Regions from separate parts of the Clostridium carnis genome, predicted to be linked through region 1. Evidence: riboswitches for the same ligand, from Rfam matches in the RefSeq annotation. Region 1 holds a riboswitch; each other region holds the start of a gene.

Region 1 (5,645 bases):
AAAGTATTAGCTTGAATTCCGTTGTTTACCATTCCTGAATGCATAACGCTAAATTGCATTTGGTTAACAAGAATTGGTTGTTTTACACATGATTTTAAAAGTTCAATTTGCATACTATTAAAGTTACTAACTCCAAAATTACGAACCTTACCACTTTCTTGTAAAATATCAAAAGCCTCTGCAACTTCTTCTGGCTCCATTAAAGTATCTGGCCTGTGGAGAATTAACATATCTAAATAATCAGTTTTAAGACGCTTTAAACTATTATCTATAGAAGTTAATATATGTTCCTTAGAAAAATCATAATATCCATTTCTAATAGCACATTTACTTTGTATTTGTATCTTTTCACGAATGCCTGGTCTTGAAGCTAATACATTCCCAAAAAGCTCCTCACATTCACCTTTGCCATAAATATCAGCATGATCAAAAAGAGTAATCCCTTCTGATATGGCAATATCAATATAATTAGATAATTCTTCTTCTGACATATTATTAATTCTCATACAACCTAATACAATTTCTGAAGCTTTAAAGTCTGACTTACCAATATTAATTTTTCTCATCTCATACCCTCCAAACTATTTTAGAACTTATATTTTCATTGTATCATAAAAGGGATTAGAGAAAAATCTTTCACCATATAATATATTTACTTAATATAATAAACTTTATTCTAAAGTTCTTTTTAAGAACTCCTTTGTACGTTGCTTCTTTGGATTATTAAATATTTCTTCTGGTGTTCCTTCTTCTTCTATAACACCTTTATCCATAAATACAATTCTATTTGAAACTTCCTTTGCAAAGCCCATTTCATGGGTTACAACTAGCATTGTAAGACCTGTTTTAGCAAGTTCTTTCATTATTTTTAAAACTTCTCCTACCATTTCTGGATCTAGTGCTGATGTTGGTTCGTCAAAAAGTATTACATCAGGTTCCATTGATAAAGCTCTAGCAATGGCTACACGTTGTTTTTGCCCACCTGATAGTTGTTTTGGCTTAGCATTTATAAAGCTATCCATTCCAACTATTTTTAGGTATTTCATAGCAATTTTTTCTGCTTCCTCCTTAGAACGCTTTAATACTTTCATTTGCCCTACTACACAATTGCTTAATACATCATGGTTATTAAATAAATTAAATTGTTGAAACACCATTCCTAGTTTTGTACGATATTCATAAATATCATGCATATCCTCTAGAATATTTTTTCCCTTATACATTATTTGTCCACCAGTTGGTTTTTCTAGGAGATTAACACATCTAAGAAGAGTTGACTTCCCAGAACCTGATGAACCTATAATACATACCACTTCTCCCTTATCTACTGAAAAGTCTATGTCTTTTAAAACTTCATGAGTTCCAAAGGTTTTGCTTAAATGTTGAATATCTATTACTTTTTTCATTTTAGTCCCTCCTCTTAAATTCTTTCTCCATTATTTTTTCTAGCTTTACTTATAGCTTTCTCTGGTGCTTCTACTTGCATTTGATTAGCATAAAGTATATAGTCTTCTGGTCCATCTAATTTTCTTTCTATATAACGTAATATTCTTGTAACTGTGAATGTCATTATAAAGTAAATAATACATGTAATAAAGAATGTTTCAAAATATCTAAAATTATTTCCTGATACTGTTTTAGTTTGGAAATATAATTCTGTTACTGATATAACATTTAAAACCGCTGTATCCTTTATGTTAATAACAAATTCATTTCCTGTTGCTGGTAATATATTTCTAATAACTTGTGGAAGTACAACATTTTTCATTGTTTGTACATGAGTCATTCCTATTGCTTGTGCAGCTTCAAATTGTCCTTTATCTACTGATAATATACCGCCTCTTACTATTTCTGTCATATATGCACCAGTATTTATGGAAACTATAAATATTGCTGCTACTACTCTATTAATATCTACTCCAAATGCTAAAGCTGAACCATAGTAAATTACCATAGCTTGTACTATCATTGGCGTTCCTCTAAAGAATTCTGTATAAATAGATATTATTGTGTTTGATGTTTTTAATACTATTCTTTTTACTCCTTTATCTGGAATTGGAATAGTTCTAACTACTCCAATTAGTAGCCCTATTATAGTTCCAATAATTGTACCAATCATGGAGATATATAATGTAACTCCTGCTCCTCTAATTAGCATTTGCCAGTTTTCAGTAAATATTTTTATTATCCATTCTAAACTCATATAAATATCTCCTTTAAATATTTAGTAAATTCTTATACACTAACTTAATTATTAATTAATAAACCTAGATAATTTTTAGCTATTTTGCTGCTGGTTGATTTTTTATTGCATTTTCCATAATTTTAGTTTGTTCATCTAATGTTGTCTTTGATAATATCTCATTTATTTTTGATGTTAATTCACTATCTTTTCTAAGTCCTACAGCTGTTGTTGTATCTTCTTCTGATGCTACAAATCCATCTTTAAATTCAACCATTTTTAAATTTGAATTTGCACTTTCAGCACTAATACCTTCTGGACGCTCTGATACATATCCATCTAAAACCCCTGCTTCTAAAGCAACTCTCATTGCAGGGAAGTTATCCATAGCTGTCTCTTTGTTTACTCCTTTTATTTGATCAATTACTGAATAATGGAATGTATTTAATTGACCTGTTACCTTTGCTCCACTGAAGTCTTGTATTGATGTAGCATTATCGTATTTTCCACCCTTTTTAACCATCATAACTAATTGTGATTTATAATAGTTGTTTGAAAAATCTATAGTTTTTCTACGTTCAGCTGTTGGAGACATACCTGCTATTATCCCATCTATTTTTCCTGAAACTAAAGCTGGTACAAGTCCATCCCACTCTGTTTTTACAATAACTAACTTTTTACCTAGACCTTCTGCTATCTTTTTTGCTATTTCCACATCATATCCACCTGCATATTCTGAAGTACCTTCAATTTTAACAGCACCATTAGAATCATCCTTTTGTGTCCAGTTAAATGGCGGGTATCCAGCTTCCATACCTACTTTAAAAGTATCCTCCTCTGAAGCATTTCCTTTTGATCCACATCCAGTTAAAGTCATAACTACTGACATTATTATTAATAATATTGCTGATATTTTCTTTTTCATTTTTATCTCTCCTTCTTATATCTCATGTACTTGCTTGTACACTTATTTGATTTATTTATTAAACTTCCAATAATTTTCATTGCTATCTTCTTATAATTAATTTAATATTTGTATTTTTTTATACAAAAAAGACCTATGGCGAGCCATAGGTCCTAACATTCATATAGTTATCCTATTTCCCCCTTCCTTACCCAAATGAGATAGCACAACTTAACAAACTGGGATGTTTGTTAAGACAGTCCTGCAACTCTTAATTGCAGACCCAGCAAATAATACTGAGAAATATTATAAGCTTCGGCAATATTTCCTTCTCCTTAGTTTCATAGCTTTCTCTAGCTCCGCTAAGGACTGTTAAATATTGCGCCTCTACCTCACTAGTAAAGTGAGGTAATTATTAAATTATGTTTTAAAGTTTACACCTCTATAATATACATGTCAATATATTTATTAATATTTTTTCAATATTCTTTTAATAATTAATTTATAAATATATCTATTGATATTTTTTAAAGTAAGTTTATGTTATGCTCACTACAAATTTTAATATTTTTTTCATCCCATACTGAAGCTTGAACTTCTCCTATATGAGCTTTGTTTAAAAAGTACATACATATTCTTGATTGACCAATTCCACCACCTATAGTATATGGAAGTTCGCCATTTAAAAGCTTTTTATGGAAATCTAATTCTCTTCTACTATCATTTCCTGAAACTTTTAATTGATAATCAAGAGCTTTTTCATCAACTCTTATTCCCATTGATGATAATTCTACAGCTCTATCTAATAATGGATACCAGAATAATATATCTCCGTTTAAAGTCCAATCATCATAATCTGGGCTTCTACCATCATGCTTTTCACCTGATTTAAGAACTCCACCGATTTGCATTATAAATACCGCTCCATACTCTTTACATATAGCATCTTCTCTTTCTTTAGTAGTAAGCTCTGGGTATTTATCTTCAAGTTCTTGAGTTGTTATGAAGTATATACTTTCTGGAAGTTTATCTTCTCCTTTAACTAACTCACTGTGAACAAACTTTTCTGTTTCTTTGAAAACACTATATATAGTGTTTACTACTTCTTTTAATTTTTCTTCTGTTCTTTCTTCTTTTGTAATTATCTTTTCCCAATCCCATTGGTCAACATATATAGAATGTAAGTTATCAAGTTCTTCATCTCTTCTAATTGCATTCATATCAGCATATAAGCCTTCACCAACGTTAAATCCATATCTATGAAGACTCATTCTCTTCCATTTAGCTAGAGAATGTACTATTTCTACATCCTTACCTGTAGCTAATAAATCAAAAGCAACTGGTCTTTCTACCCCGTTTAGGTTATCATTTAATCCACTTTTACCATCTACAAATAAAGGTGCTGAAACTCTTGTTAACTTAAGTTTTTCTGCTAGCTTTCTTTCAAAGAAGTCCTTAATTTGCTTGATATACACTTCTGTTTCTATTAATGTGCTACTTGATTTATATTCCTTTGGTATGATTATTCCTTCTATTTTCATAATTAATTCCTCCATATTCAAATATAATTTTTTAGATTTTTATTATATTTAAAATAAAATTTTTGGCGCCTTACTTTATTTATAAATACAAAAAAACTCTCATCCCTTATATAAAAGGACGAGAGTTGTACTCACGTGTTACCACCTTAATTTATCATTATCTCACAATAATAACCTCTTCTAGTACGTCAATTAAATTGATTATACTATAGCACTTTAACGGTTGCCTCCGGTACTGCCTACTGGTTGTTATCTTTGGGAGTACAGCTCTGAGATGTTATTCAAACTAACTTACTTATCCCTTCACAGCTACTGGGACTCTCTGAAAAGCTACATTAATCCTACTTCTTCTCTTCAACGCTATTAAACATTTATTGATAACAATATTATCATCTTTTTTTTATCTTGTAAATAGTTTTTCATAATTTTTTTTATAATTTATATCCTTTTAATTTAAAATATTTTATTTTAAATATAATTATATCTATGGGTTAATTTATTATTTAATTCTATCTAACTATATATAAATAAGTGTCTAGGCTTCTCTCAACATCTTCTCTCTAACTAAAAAATGTTATATTGGTCTATGTGAACTACCACTTATTAAAACATTGGTATTTCTATATTGCCCAGCATTCTTATTATCTATTCCTTTTAAAATTATATAATGTAAATCTTTTATAACTCTTTCACTAATGTCTAAATTTTTACTAATTATATCATCAATATAATCTATTGCCTCTTTATGATTTATAACTTCCAAATGTTCTTTTAAACTTTTCCCTTTTCCAATTGTAAGCCCATCTTCTAATATAACTTTAGTCTCGGTTATTGTTAAAGTATTTCCTTCTATAGCATTTGAATTATATGTTAACTCTACATCAAAATATTTTTTCAAATTCTCAAGTGCTTTTTTATCTAAAGGTCTCTTACCATCAAGTATTATCTTTTTTTCATCTATTGCTTTAAACATATTATCACCTCATACCAATTTATATTCAATTTTATATATTTTTCA
Region 2 (5,645 bases), 1.6 Mb from region 1:
ATGAATATTAATAAGAAGTTTAATTTAAATAGTGAAGAGTTAGAGCTAAAGGAAAACGAGAATAGGCTAATAATTAAGTTTAATAAAAATAAAGTGTCATCTTCAGAAATAATAGCTTACATAATGAAAAATTATGAAATAATAGATTTTTCAATAAAAGAAACTAGTATAGAGGATATTATAAAGAAGATTTATAGAAATGAGGTGTAGATATGAGTAAGTTTAAAGGAGTAAAATCATATCTAACATTTGCAAGAAATTCTTTTCAAAGAAATTTATCATATAGAGCTAATGCTATTATATTTTTCTTTGGAGAATTAATGATACTTGCAGTAACATACTATCTTTGGAAAGCAATATATAGTAGTTCAGAAGTAGATATAATTAATGGATTTACACTTAATGAAATGATTATTTATGTTCTTATTTCTTTTATTACAGGTGCAATAGTAAATGCTGATGTAGCTCATTTAATAAGCAGAGAAGTTAAAGATGGATCAATTGCTATAAATTTAATTAGACCTATAAATTTTGAAAAAAGAATGCTATTTGAAGGTTTAGGAAATTTATTATATAACTTTATTGTAGTTTTTATAATAGGATTTTTTGCAGTTACATTTTTGTTTTTTAAATATACTGGAAATATTAATTTACTTAATATTATTTTTTATTTTATAAGTATCTTTTTAGGGTTTATAATTAGTTTTTATTATAGTTATGCCTTTGGTCTTTTATCTTTTAAAATAACAAATATGTGGGGATTATCACAAATTATGCAGGCTATAATCCAGTTGCTTTCAGGAGCATTAATTCCAATTACCTTCTTTCCAAATTGGTTACAAAATATTTTTAATATTCTTCCATTTGGCTCTATGATTTATACTCCAAGTATGATTTATTTAGGAAAACTAACATATATGGAAAGTATAAATGCTATGTTTATACAGCTAATATGGGTTTGTGTTTTAGCTTTTATAGCTAGAAGTATGTGGAAATCATTAATTAAAGAATTAACTATTTTAGGAGGGTAGATCATGTGGAAATATATAAGATTATATTTTAAGTTTTTGCAGCAATATATTAAAAGTTTAATGGAATATAGAACAGATTTTATATTAGGACTTATTGGGTTTATCCTTGTACAATTTACAGGAGTAATTTTTATTAGACTTATATTTAATGTAATACCAACTTTAGAAGGATGGAGTTTTTATGAAATATTATTTATATATGGTTTTGCTCAAATACCTAGAGGGATAGATCATGTATTTACAGATTATTTATGGATATTTAGTTGGAAAACAATAGTTAAGGGAGAATTTGATAAATATTTATTAAGACCTTTAAATCCTTTATTTCAAGTTATTTCAGAAAGTTTTCAACCAGATGGTTTTGGGGAAATTATAATAGGAGTTTCTTTAGTTGGAATATCATCAAGTAAACTTGGAATTAATTATAATATAAAGGTAGTTACTTTATTTGTTTTTACTGTTTTTTGTGCCACTTTAATATATACAGCTATAAAGCTCGCAACAACTTCTTTAGCTTTTTGGGTTAAATTTGCACAGTCATATTTATTTATGGCATATCAAATAAGTTCTTTTGCTAAATATCCTATAAAAATATATAATTCAGGAATTAAATTTATTTTAACATTTATAATTCCATTTGCTTTTACTGGATATTTTCCAGGCGCTTATTTTATAGGAAAGGGAAGTTTTAAAACAGGAGTTATTTTACCTTGTGTAGTTAGCTTAATATCAATTATAGTAGCTTATTTTATTTGGTTAAGTGGTATAAGAGTATATGAAAGTGCTGGAAGTTAAATTATAAGATATTATAGGGTTAAATTAAATACTTGAAAATAATGCCTTTGACTTTTTTTAGATATTTGTTACAATAGCATGTGAAAATATAATAGGTAAGATAGAGGTTGCATCAATAAAGAGTAACATTAAGGAGTTAAGCACGAAGAGATAATGTAAAAGGTATTGATGCCGAAGTGTAAGATTTAAGCTTTAAGATTTTACATTGGGTTTGTATAAAATATATACAAAACTGTCACAATAAATATTGTGAAGCGCTATCTTTGTGTTTGTAAAAGTTTTATACCAAGTACAAGCTCGAAGAATAGTCTTTGAGCCTATTTTTTTATCTTAAAACATAGGAGAAGAAAACATATGAAAAACAATAATTTAAAAAAAGAAATTAGCTTATTTATGGCTACAATGCTTGTTTGTGGAAATATGATAGGCTCAGGGGTATTTATGTTACCGGCAACTCTTGCAGAGGTATCAGGGCCTTTTGCCACATTAATAGCATGGGGAATTACATCAATTGGATCAATATTAATAGCAATTTCTTTTGCAAATCTTGGTTCTAAATATCCAGCTACAGGTGGAGCATATCAATATACTAAAGAAGCTTTTGGGGAGTTTGTAGGTTTTTTAAGTGCATGGCTTTATTGGAATGGTTCTTGGATAGGGAATGCGGCTATAATAGTAGCATTATCTAGTTATAGTGCAGCTGTAATACCAGCTCTTAATAAACCAATAATATCTATAATTTATACAAGTTCAATATTATGGATTTTTACTATAATAAATATAGTAGGTGTAAAAAAAGCAGGAAAGATTCAATCTTTTGCAACTGTTTTTAAAATAGTATTTTTTGCATTATTTATAATAGTAGCATTTTTAAATTTTGATTCATCAAATTTAATGCCTTTATTACCAGCAGAAAAGGGATTAAATACAGTACCATTAGCTGCAGCTTCAACTTTATGGGCTTTTGTTGGACTTGAAAGTGCTACAGTTACGGCAGGAGAAATTAGTAATCCAGAAAAAAATGTAAAAAAGAGTACTATTTATGGTATGTTAATTGCATCTATTATTTATATACTAATAAGTATTGCTAGTATGGGAGCTATGCCTAATGATAAACTTGCAGCAAGTTCAGCACCACTTACAGATATACTAACTAATATATTAGGAACATCAATAGGAAAACCATTAACTATAGCAGTAATTGTATGTATATTAGGAACCTACTATAGGATGGTTATTATCTACAGCGAGAGTTGCTTATGCAGCAGGGGAAGATGGAGTATTTCCAAAATACTTTGGAGAATTACATCCAAAGTATGCAACACCAGCAAAAGCTTTAATAACAGGATCTATTTTAGTAAATATACTTTTAGTAATGAACTATCAAAAAAGTATGGTATCAGCATTTACATTTATAACAATACTTGCAACGTTAGCATTTTTACCAATTTATTTACTAACAGCAGCAGCAGAAATAATGTTAATGTTTAAGGGACATAAAGAATTTAACTTTAGAATATTTATAAAAAAATCTTTGATTCCAATATTAGCATTTGTTTATACAATATGGACTATATATGGATCAGGTGCTGAAACTGTAATGTGGGGATTTATATTAATGTTACTAGGAGTTCCATTTTATATATATAATCATCACAAAAATAAAATTAGTAATTAGAAATATAATTATAAGAATATTTAATATTAACTGAAATACAAAGGCAGATTTAGTATAATACGAATCTGCCTTTTTTAGTTTTAAATAAATAAATTTTTAATTTAGGGGTAAATTATTTTTGAGCAAGAAAATTAAGGAGGAATTTAAAATGAAATTTAGATCACTTATTTTATCATTAATCCTTGGAGTTACTTTATTAGTTGGGTGTGGTAAAACAACTAAGGAAGAAGTACAAAATAATGAAAAAACTCCACAAATTACAGATGAAGCTCCAGATGTAGTTACTTCTCCATCAAGAGTAACTGATGAAGCAACTTTAGAAAAAGCATCTAAAGAAAGTTGGATTATAATATTAGAAAAAGATGTAAGTACAAATAAAGATGTAGTTTTAGAAGGTGGATTATATAAAGCTGATAAAGAAGATATAAGTAAAAAGGTTCCTACTTCACGTGTTTTAGCATTATATAAAAAAGCTGAAGATAAGACAATAGAAGCTACGTACACTTTAACTACTCCTAAATTAATAATAAAAGATGAAAATGCTAAAATTGAAGGTGGAACTATTAAAGGCGATGTATATATTGAAAAAAATGGTGTAAAACTAGAGGATGCTACAATTGAAGGAAATGTATACTTTAAAACTGAAGAAGCTAAAGGATCTTTTCATTTAAGTGAAAAATCTAAGGTAACAGGAAGCATGGAAGTAAAATAATAAATAAAAAAGGTCTTATTCTTAATTGAAATAAGACCTTTTTTGTGGGAAAATAAGTTGTTGGAGTTATGTGCCATGTAATTAATATTAAAAGACATAATATTAACAAAAGGATTATATTTCTTAGGGGGATCAAAATATGGAAGGTTTAAAGAAGTATCTGCTATCGGATAAGAAGCAGTTATTAAAAATTATAGTAGAGATTATAGCTGTTATAGTTATTTTTTACTTTTTAAAAGGAGAATTAAAGAATTTAAATATTATTGAGATTATAAAAACCTTAAGGGGAGAATCTAATGAAAGAGTAATGATGATTTTAGTATTATCTCTAGGTGCAGTAGCTGTAACAACATTATATGACATTGTACTTTGTAAAGATTTGGGTATAAAGAATATTCCTAAAAGAAGATTGTTTAAAATTTCATGGATTGCAAATACAACAAATAATTTTGTAGGTTTTGGTGGAGTAACAGGTGGCAGTCTAAGAACAGCCTTTTATAAAAATGAAGGAATAGATATTTTAAGTGCAGTAAGTATTAGTGTAATTATTTGGATGACAACTTTAACAGGATTATCTGGTTTAATGCTTTTAAACTTTAAATTTATTTTCTTATTAGATAATACAATTTATTTAATTAGTGCATGTCTTTTAGTACTATATATTCCTTTCTATATGTTAATAGGAAAGTTTGTAAATTGCATTCCGATAATTGGAGAGAAATTAAAGTCGAATGTAGCGATAACCCTTCCTATAAGAATAAAAATACATATGGTAGTTATTGCTATATTGGAGTGGGCTTCAGCTGGAATATTCTTTTCTTTTATAGTTGGACATTTTGCAGAGGGAGTTACTTTATCCCAAAGCTTAGCTGTTTTTTCTATAGCAACTGCAATAGGAATATGTACTCTTATTCCAGGAGGACTAGGATCATTTGAACTTGCTTGTATTTATGGATTTGGTTTATTATCAGTAGACAACACAAGTATAATATCAGCTGTATTAATATATAGAATATTTTATTTTGCCATTCCATGGGTACTTTCATTATTTGTCCTTATAGAAGAATTTATTGTAAAGAAATTTAAGAAAACTATAGATTTTGATGAGACATCTCTTATAAATGATTTAGGTATAAAAGCTTTAGCAACTATTGTATTTATAAGTGGATTTATATTAACATTATCAGCTGCAATTCCATTAGTTGCAGAAAGATTTAAACTGGTTAGAAGATTTTTATCAATGCCTATGTTACAATTTTCTCAAGTTGCAATAATGGGAATTGGAATAATATTAATAATACTTTCTAAGGGAATATTAAGCAAAGTTAAACAATCATATTATATTACACTAGTTTTATTAATCTTAGGTGCAGCTTTAAGTTTAATTAAAGGGGTTAATATACTAGGGGCTATTTGGCTTATAGTTACT
Region 3 (5,645 bases), 240 kb from region 1:
TTTTTGCATTAACTTTATTACTATCAATAATAACAGTACAAGTCAATTTTTTAGCATCCTCTTCTATTGAATTATAACTATAAACATCTATACCTTCTTCTTTTAATGATAATAATATATTCTCATCAATCTTATCCATATCTATATAAAGATTAGCTTTATTATCTGATATTATTGCATACGCAAGAGCTACAGGATTAAATTTAACATCATTACCTCTTATGTTAAATAACCATGCTATATCATCTAATGATGATATTATATAATTTTTAGCATTTACACCTTCCATATATTCTCTTACTTCTTTAATCTTTTCTTTCGCAGACTTTCCTGCAAATTTTACATCATGTAGAAATATTTTTTCTTTAGGTAAATTACCTCTATTAGACCAACACTCTTCCAATAAATCTTTATTCATATTTATATTAAATTTATTTTCTGTTGATAGATCTAATAATTTTTTATATTCATTTGTTGAAATTACACTTCCATCAAATCCTAAAGTATCTCCATCCTTTAAATTTCCCTCAATCCATTCCTCTAAAGTTGGATATCCTACAGTTCTCATTTTCATTAAATCTATTCCTCTACCTTCAAGCTCTTTATCTGCTTGAATAAAATATCTACCATCAGTCCATAACATAGCTTTGTCTAAAGCAACTAAAAGTGTACCTGCTGATCCAGTAAATCCTGAAATATATGCTCTACCTTTATAATACTCACATACATATTCACTTTGATGAGGATCACTACTTGGTATTATATAATGAGTTATATTATTTTTTTTCATTATTTGTCTTAGTTTATTTATATTTTCCATTCTATTGCCCCCTTAATTTTCATAATATAATTATACATTACATATCAGTAATTATATTATATATTCTGTTTATTTAAAATTTATTTTATATTCTGAAAACTTTGTTGAATAGTGAGATTTTTTTTTATATAATTTAATATATGGTATTTAAAAGGAGGAACTTATATGGGAGACTTATTGAAATTCAAAAAATTTTTAGTAGAGGCTAAACAAAATACTTATGCTTCTGGTATAAAAAGAGAAGAGCCTTCTAGGCCAAGCTCTAAAGATTATGCTTTTAAAAAATATAATTACTACTATCTAGATAGCTATGTTGGTAATAAAAATTTCATTGGTGAAGAATTAATTTGGCATAATGAAAAGGTTTGTTGGGGAATGAATTATAAAGGACAACTTTTAACTGATGATATTCCAAGTGGATTTTCTTCTTTTTTAAAGAAGGCATTAAAAAATGTTAGCTCTGAATCACCTTTTAGAGGTCCAAAATATTTAGAGGATGATGATTTTATATATGAATGTAACTGGGATGGAGATGTTAGTTCTTTTAACGGAGTAGAAACTATAAAACATAATGGCAATGAAATATTTAAACTTCACTTCCATGGTGGAAAACTTCATTAAATTGAAAAAGGTAGAAGAGTTTTATTCTTCTACCTTTTGGTTTATTAAGCTTAATTATATTTTAAATCTAATTCCTATATATTATAAAAATTTTTTGTATATATTTTCTAGTTATTCTGCTTTTACTTCTACTTTCTTTCCTAACAATTGAACCCCTATAAATACTGCTAATAAGGATATTGGTAAAACAATATACCATGGTAATCCAAATCCTGCTGGTATATATCCAAATACTACTGTTATAGATGCTATAAATAATGAATACCACATTTGTGTCTTAACGTGAGCTATATGATTACATCCAGCTCCCATTGAAGAAAGTATAGTTGTATCTGATATTGGTGAGCAATGATCCCCAAATATTGCTCCTGTTAGTACGGCACTTGTACTTACTATAACATAACTCATATCTGGATTTATTGAATATGCTAGTGGAATTGCTAGTGGCATTAATATCCCCATAGTTCCATATGCTGTTCCCGTTGCAAATGATATTACTGCTCCAAGCATAAATATTAAACTTGGTAATAAGAAATATGGAAGTGATCCTGATAACATAGAAACTAGATATTTTGCAGTTCCTAAATCTTTAATTACTGATCCTAATGACCATGCTAATATTAATATAACTCCAGTTATAATTAATGGTTTCATTCCATCTATCCAAGTGTCAATAGCTTCTGATAAAGTAAATATTTTTTTAAATACTCCCATTGCTATAGCTACTATACTAGCTATTAATGCAGATTGGAATAATGCTACTGAAGCATCTGAATTACCAAAAATCTTTTGTATTGCTTCAAGGGATGTTGGTGAATTAGTTATTAATTGCTGTATAGCTATATCTTCTCCCCCCATTATAGTAGTATATCCACTATAATAGAAACAAATTAATGCTGTAATTACTAAAGTTCCTATTGGAATTATAGCATTCCATACACTTAATTTAACGCCTTCTTTTGGCTCTAGATCTGAATTATCAAGTGTATTTTTATTGTCTTCTATAGCAACTTCATCTTCTAAATGAAGCTTTCTTCTTCTTGCTGCTATTTCAGCTTTATACATTGGTCCAAAATCCTTTAAAAGTAATGATGTTATAAATACAAATGCTATAATTAATATGTTATAGAATCTATATGGTATTGTTTGTAGGAATATTCCAAAAGCATCTACTTGTTGACCTATTCCATTTGCAAACGCATCATTTATTAAACCAACCTCAAGTCCTATCCATGTTGAAATAATAGCTAGTCCTGCTATTGGTGCTGCCGTAGCATCAATTATAAATGCTAATCTCTCTCTAGATATATTCATTTTATCTGCTACTGGCTTCATTATAGGTCCAACTATTAATGAATTTGCATAGTCATCAAAAAACACTGCTATTCCTAATAATAAAGTTACCATTTGAGCACTTCGAGCAGTTTTAGCTTTTTTAGCTAATGCCTCAGCAATAGCTTTAGCTCCACCCATTTTAGCTACTAAATGAATAACACCTCCAATAGCTAATACTTGTAATATAATACCTGCATTCCATGGATCTGCAAGAGAATTTAATGCTCTAGAAACAAAATCTATGAATGATTGAATAAAAGCCCCCCCCAAACTATTATTAGTTAACTGCACTAAAAAAGTTCCTGATAATACCCCAATAAATAATGATATTATAACGTTCTTAGTTAAAAATGCTAACACTATGGCAATTATTGGTGGTATTAAAGTTAGTAACCCATAATGATCTGCATTTTTAGTTGCCGCATCTACCTCCGCTGCAAAAACTACCGATGTCGATAGAACTAACATCATAATAGTCATCAAAAATACCCTTAAATTTCTGTTGTTTTTCATTTTAATTTCTCCCTTCTAATTATTGTGAATAATTAAAAAGTAGTAAAAAAGAGCCTTGAGTTTTCACTCAAGGCTCTAGATATACTTCAAATAATATACTAAAAAATCCTCAAATAATAGCTCACCACAAAATTTTGTGACAGTGTTGCACATATTTTATGCAACCCCAGCTATACAACCTTAAAGCATTAGTTGTATGCTTCGGCGATAACTCCTTTCCTACTAAATCTTAGTGCTTACCTCATTAGCAGTACTATTAATTAACGCGCCTCTACTCTTTTTATTATTCACGTTTAATTAAATTATATAGATATTATTACTTTCATGCAATATCTCTTATTACATATTCAGAAAATTTTAACATTTAAAGCTTAATTACTTTTCATAAATGCTTCTATGTCCTCTACTGTTTTTATCATATTTTTTGTTAAGATATCATAGCCATCTTCCGTTATAAGTATATCATCTTCTATTCTTATACCTATACCCTCTTCTTGTATATAAATTCCCGGTTCAACAGTATAAACCATTCCAGCTTCAAATGTTACATCTCTATTTGGCATATCTGAATCATGAGTATCCATTCCTAAACTATGTCCTATACTATGATAATAATACTTTGTAACATCTTCTTTATTTGTTATTAAACCTAGTGAAATACACTCATCTGCAATCCAATCCTTAGCCTGTTTATTAAGTTCTAAAAATTTCACTCCTGGCTTCATTGACTTAATTACCTTTTCATTAACTCTTAAAACAGCATTATAAACTTCTTTTTGTCTATCAGAAAATACTCCATTTATAGGAAATGTCCTTGATATATCTCCATTATAGTAATTATGTTGAGCTCCTAAATCAAATAAAATTAAATCTCCATCTTTTAATTCTGAATTATTATCAACATAATGAAGTATTGTTGCATTTTCCCCTGCAGCTGCTATTGTTTTAAAGGCAAAATCTTTAACTCCATTACTCTTACAAACAAAATCAAAATATGCCTCTAATTCATACTCTTTTAATCCAGCCTTTGAGCTCTTCATTAACAGATTTACACCCTCTATTGTAATATCTATAGCTTTTTGTATTTCAGCTATCTCTTCTTTTGTTTTTACAAGCCTATATCTAGATATAATACTATAAATATTCTTTATATTTAATTGTGGATATTTCCTGCATATTTCCCTAGAAAACTCCTCTGAAATACTTAATCTTGAACTATAGTTATCTCTTTCTAAATCTAAATATAAATTTAATTCTTCTCTTTGTGATATTATTCTATTTATAAAAGAGTCTATATTACTTTTATAATCAACATCGTTAATTTCACAAACATCAAATACTTCTTGTTTTCTTATAGATTTGCCTTCCCATTTTTCAGCTATTGGATCTATATCCTTTATAAATAACTTGGAATTTTTCTCTCCATTTATTTTACTCATAACTAAAATATGATTTTCTTCCGCTATTCCTGTTAAATAATAAAAATTTCTATTTGGAGTAAACTGATATTTTTCGTCTGCAGTTTTTTTAGGTGCATTTCCTGCAAACAATATGACAATAGAATTATCCTTTATATCATTTAATACTTTTTCTCTATTATTTTTATAAAATTCCTTATTCAAAGTTCACATCCCCTTTTTTCCTCCATAGCTAGCAACTTAACACTAACTACGTTTTTTAATGATTTTAATGTATTTACTAAGTGCCTTAAATCTTTCTTCATATTAGATATATCTAAAGTAATTGTGACATTAGCAGTCATATTTATTGGTATATCTTGATTTATTGTTAATACATTTCCTCTATTAAAAGCTATGCAATCTAAAACCTTTGATAAAGCTCCTGCCTCATGAGACATTAATACTACCAAAGTTATTTTTTTACTATTTAGCCCTTCTGCCATTGGAAATATATCATCTTTATATTTATAGAATGTACTTCTACTTATCCCTGTCTGTTTTACCGCCTCGCTTATATCCTTAGCTCTCCCAACTAATAAGGATTCTTTAGCTTCTATTACCTTTTTAAAAACATCCGGTAATATTTTTTCATTAATTATAAAATATTTCTCCCCAGCCATTAACTTTTACTCGCCTTTCATTTATATTGTACCCTACTATTTATTAAAGAAATCTGCCTTTTCATTATATATAATTATACAACTTGTATTTATTAAAATACATATCTTTTTATGTTATCTTAATATGTTATACTTATCCACAATCAGTCTATAAATATAATTTCTAAAAAATAAAAAAGATATTATACTATGATTGTCTTTATCCTAAAAACAATTCTAGTATAATATCTTAATTTATTTTTCTATTTCATAATTTATTCTGTTTTTTATATCTAT

The links. A riboswitch is a leader RNA that binds a small molecule or an ion and turns the genes downstream of it on or off. The one in region 1 is predicted to bind lysine.
Region 2: linked by a shared signal. The riboswitch ahead of ACYQ1T_RS12355 (APC family permease) and the one ahead of ACYQ1T_RS04500 (transporter substrate-binding domain-containing protein) in region 1 are both predicted to bind lysine.
Region 3: linked by a shared signal. The riboswitch ahead of ACYQ1T_RS05625 (Na+/H+ antiporter NhaC family protein) and the one ahead of ACYQ1T_RS04500 (transporter substrate-binding domain-containing protein) in region 1 are both predicted to bind lysine.

Annotation. Positions count from the first base shown of each region.
Region 1 covers NZ_BAAHYS010000001.1:969,031-974,675, forward strand. The annotation lists gene ACYQ1T_RS04485 (aldo/keto reductase) at 1-566, opposite strand, end outside; gene ACYQ1T_RS04490 (amino acid ABC transporter ATP-binding protein) at 672-1,406, opposite strand; gene ACYQ1T_RS04495 (amino acid ABC transporter permease) at 1,421-2,203, opposite strand; gene ACYQ1T_RS04500 (transporter substrate-binding domain-containing protein) at 2,283-3,107, opposite strand; lysine riboswitch at 3,301-3,484, opposite strand; gene asnA (aspartate--ammonia ligase) at 3,614-4,621, opposite strand; T-box leader at 4,739-4,994, opposite strand; gene ACYQ1T_RS04510 (Fic family protein) at 5,202-5,600, opposite strand.
Region 2 covers NZ_BAAHYS010000001.1:2,561,610-2,567,254, forward strand. The annotation lists gene ACYQ1T_RS12340 (ABC transporter ATP-binding protein) at 1-210, shown strand, start outside; gene ACYQ1T_RS12345 (ABC transporter permease) at 213-1,031, shown strand; gene ACYQ1T_RS12350 (ABC transporter permease) at 1,035-1,826, shown strand; lysine riboswitch at 1,920-2,094, shown strand; partial or broken gene ACYQ1T_RS12355 (APC family permease) at 2,181-3,504, shown strand; gene ACYQ1T_RS12360 (hypothetical protein) at 3,653-4,216, shown strand; gene mprF (bifunctional lysylphosphatidylglycerol flippase/synthetase MprF) at 4,356-5,645, shown strand, end outside.
Region 3 covers NZ_BAAHYS010000001.1:1,212,903-1,218,547, forward strand. The annotation lists gene ACYQ1T_RS05615 (aminopeptidase P family protein) at 1-820, opposite strand, end outside; gene ACYQ1T_RS05620 (DUF5680 domain-containing protein) at 986-1,441, shown strand; gene ACYQ1T_RS05625 (Na+/H+ antiporter NhaC family protein) at 1,553-3,289, opposite strand; lysine riboswitch at 3,399-3,571, opposite strand; gene ACYQ1T_RS05630 (aminopeptidase P family protein) at 3,661-4,911, opposite strand; gene ACYQ1T_RS05635 (ACT domain-containing protein) at 4,908-5,369, opposite strand; gene ACYQ1T_RS05640 (hypothetical protein) at 5,617-5,645, opposite strand, start outside.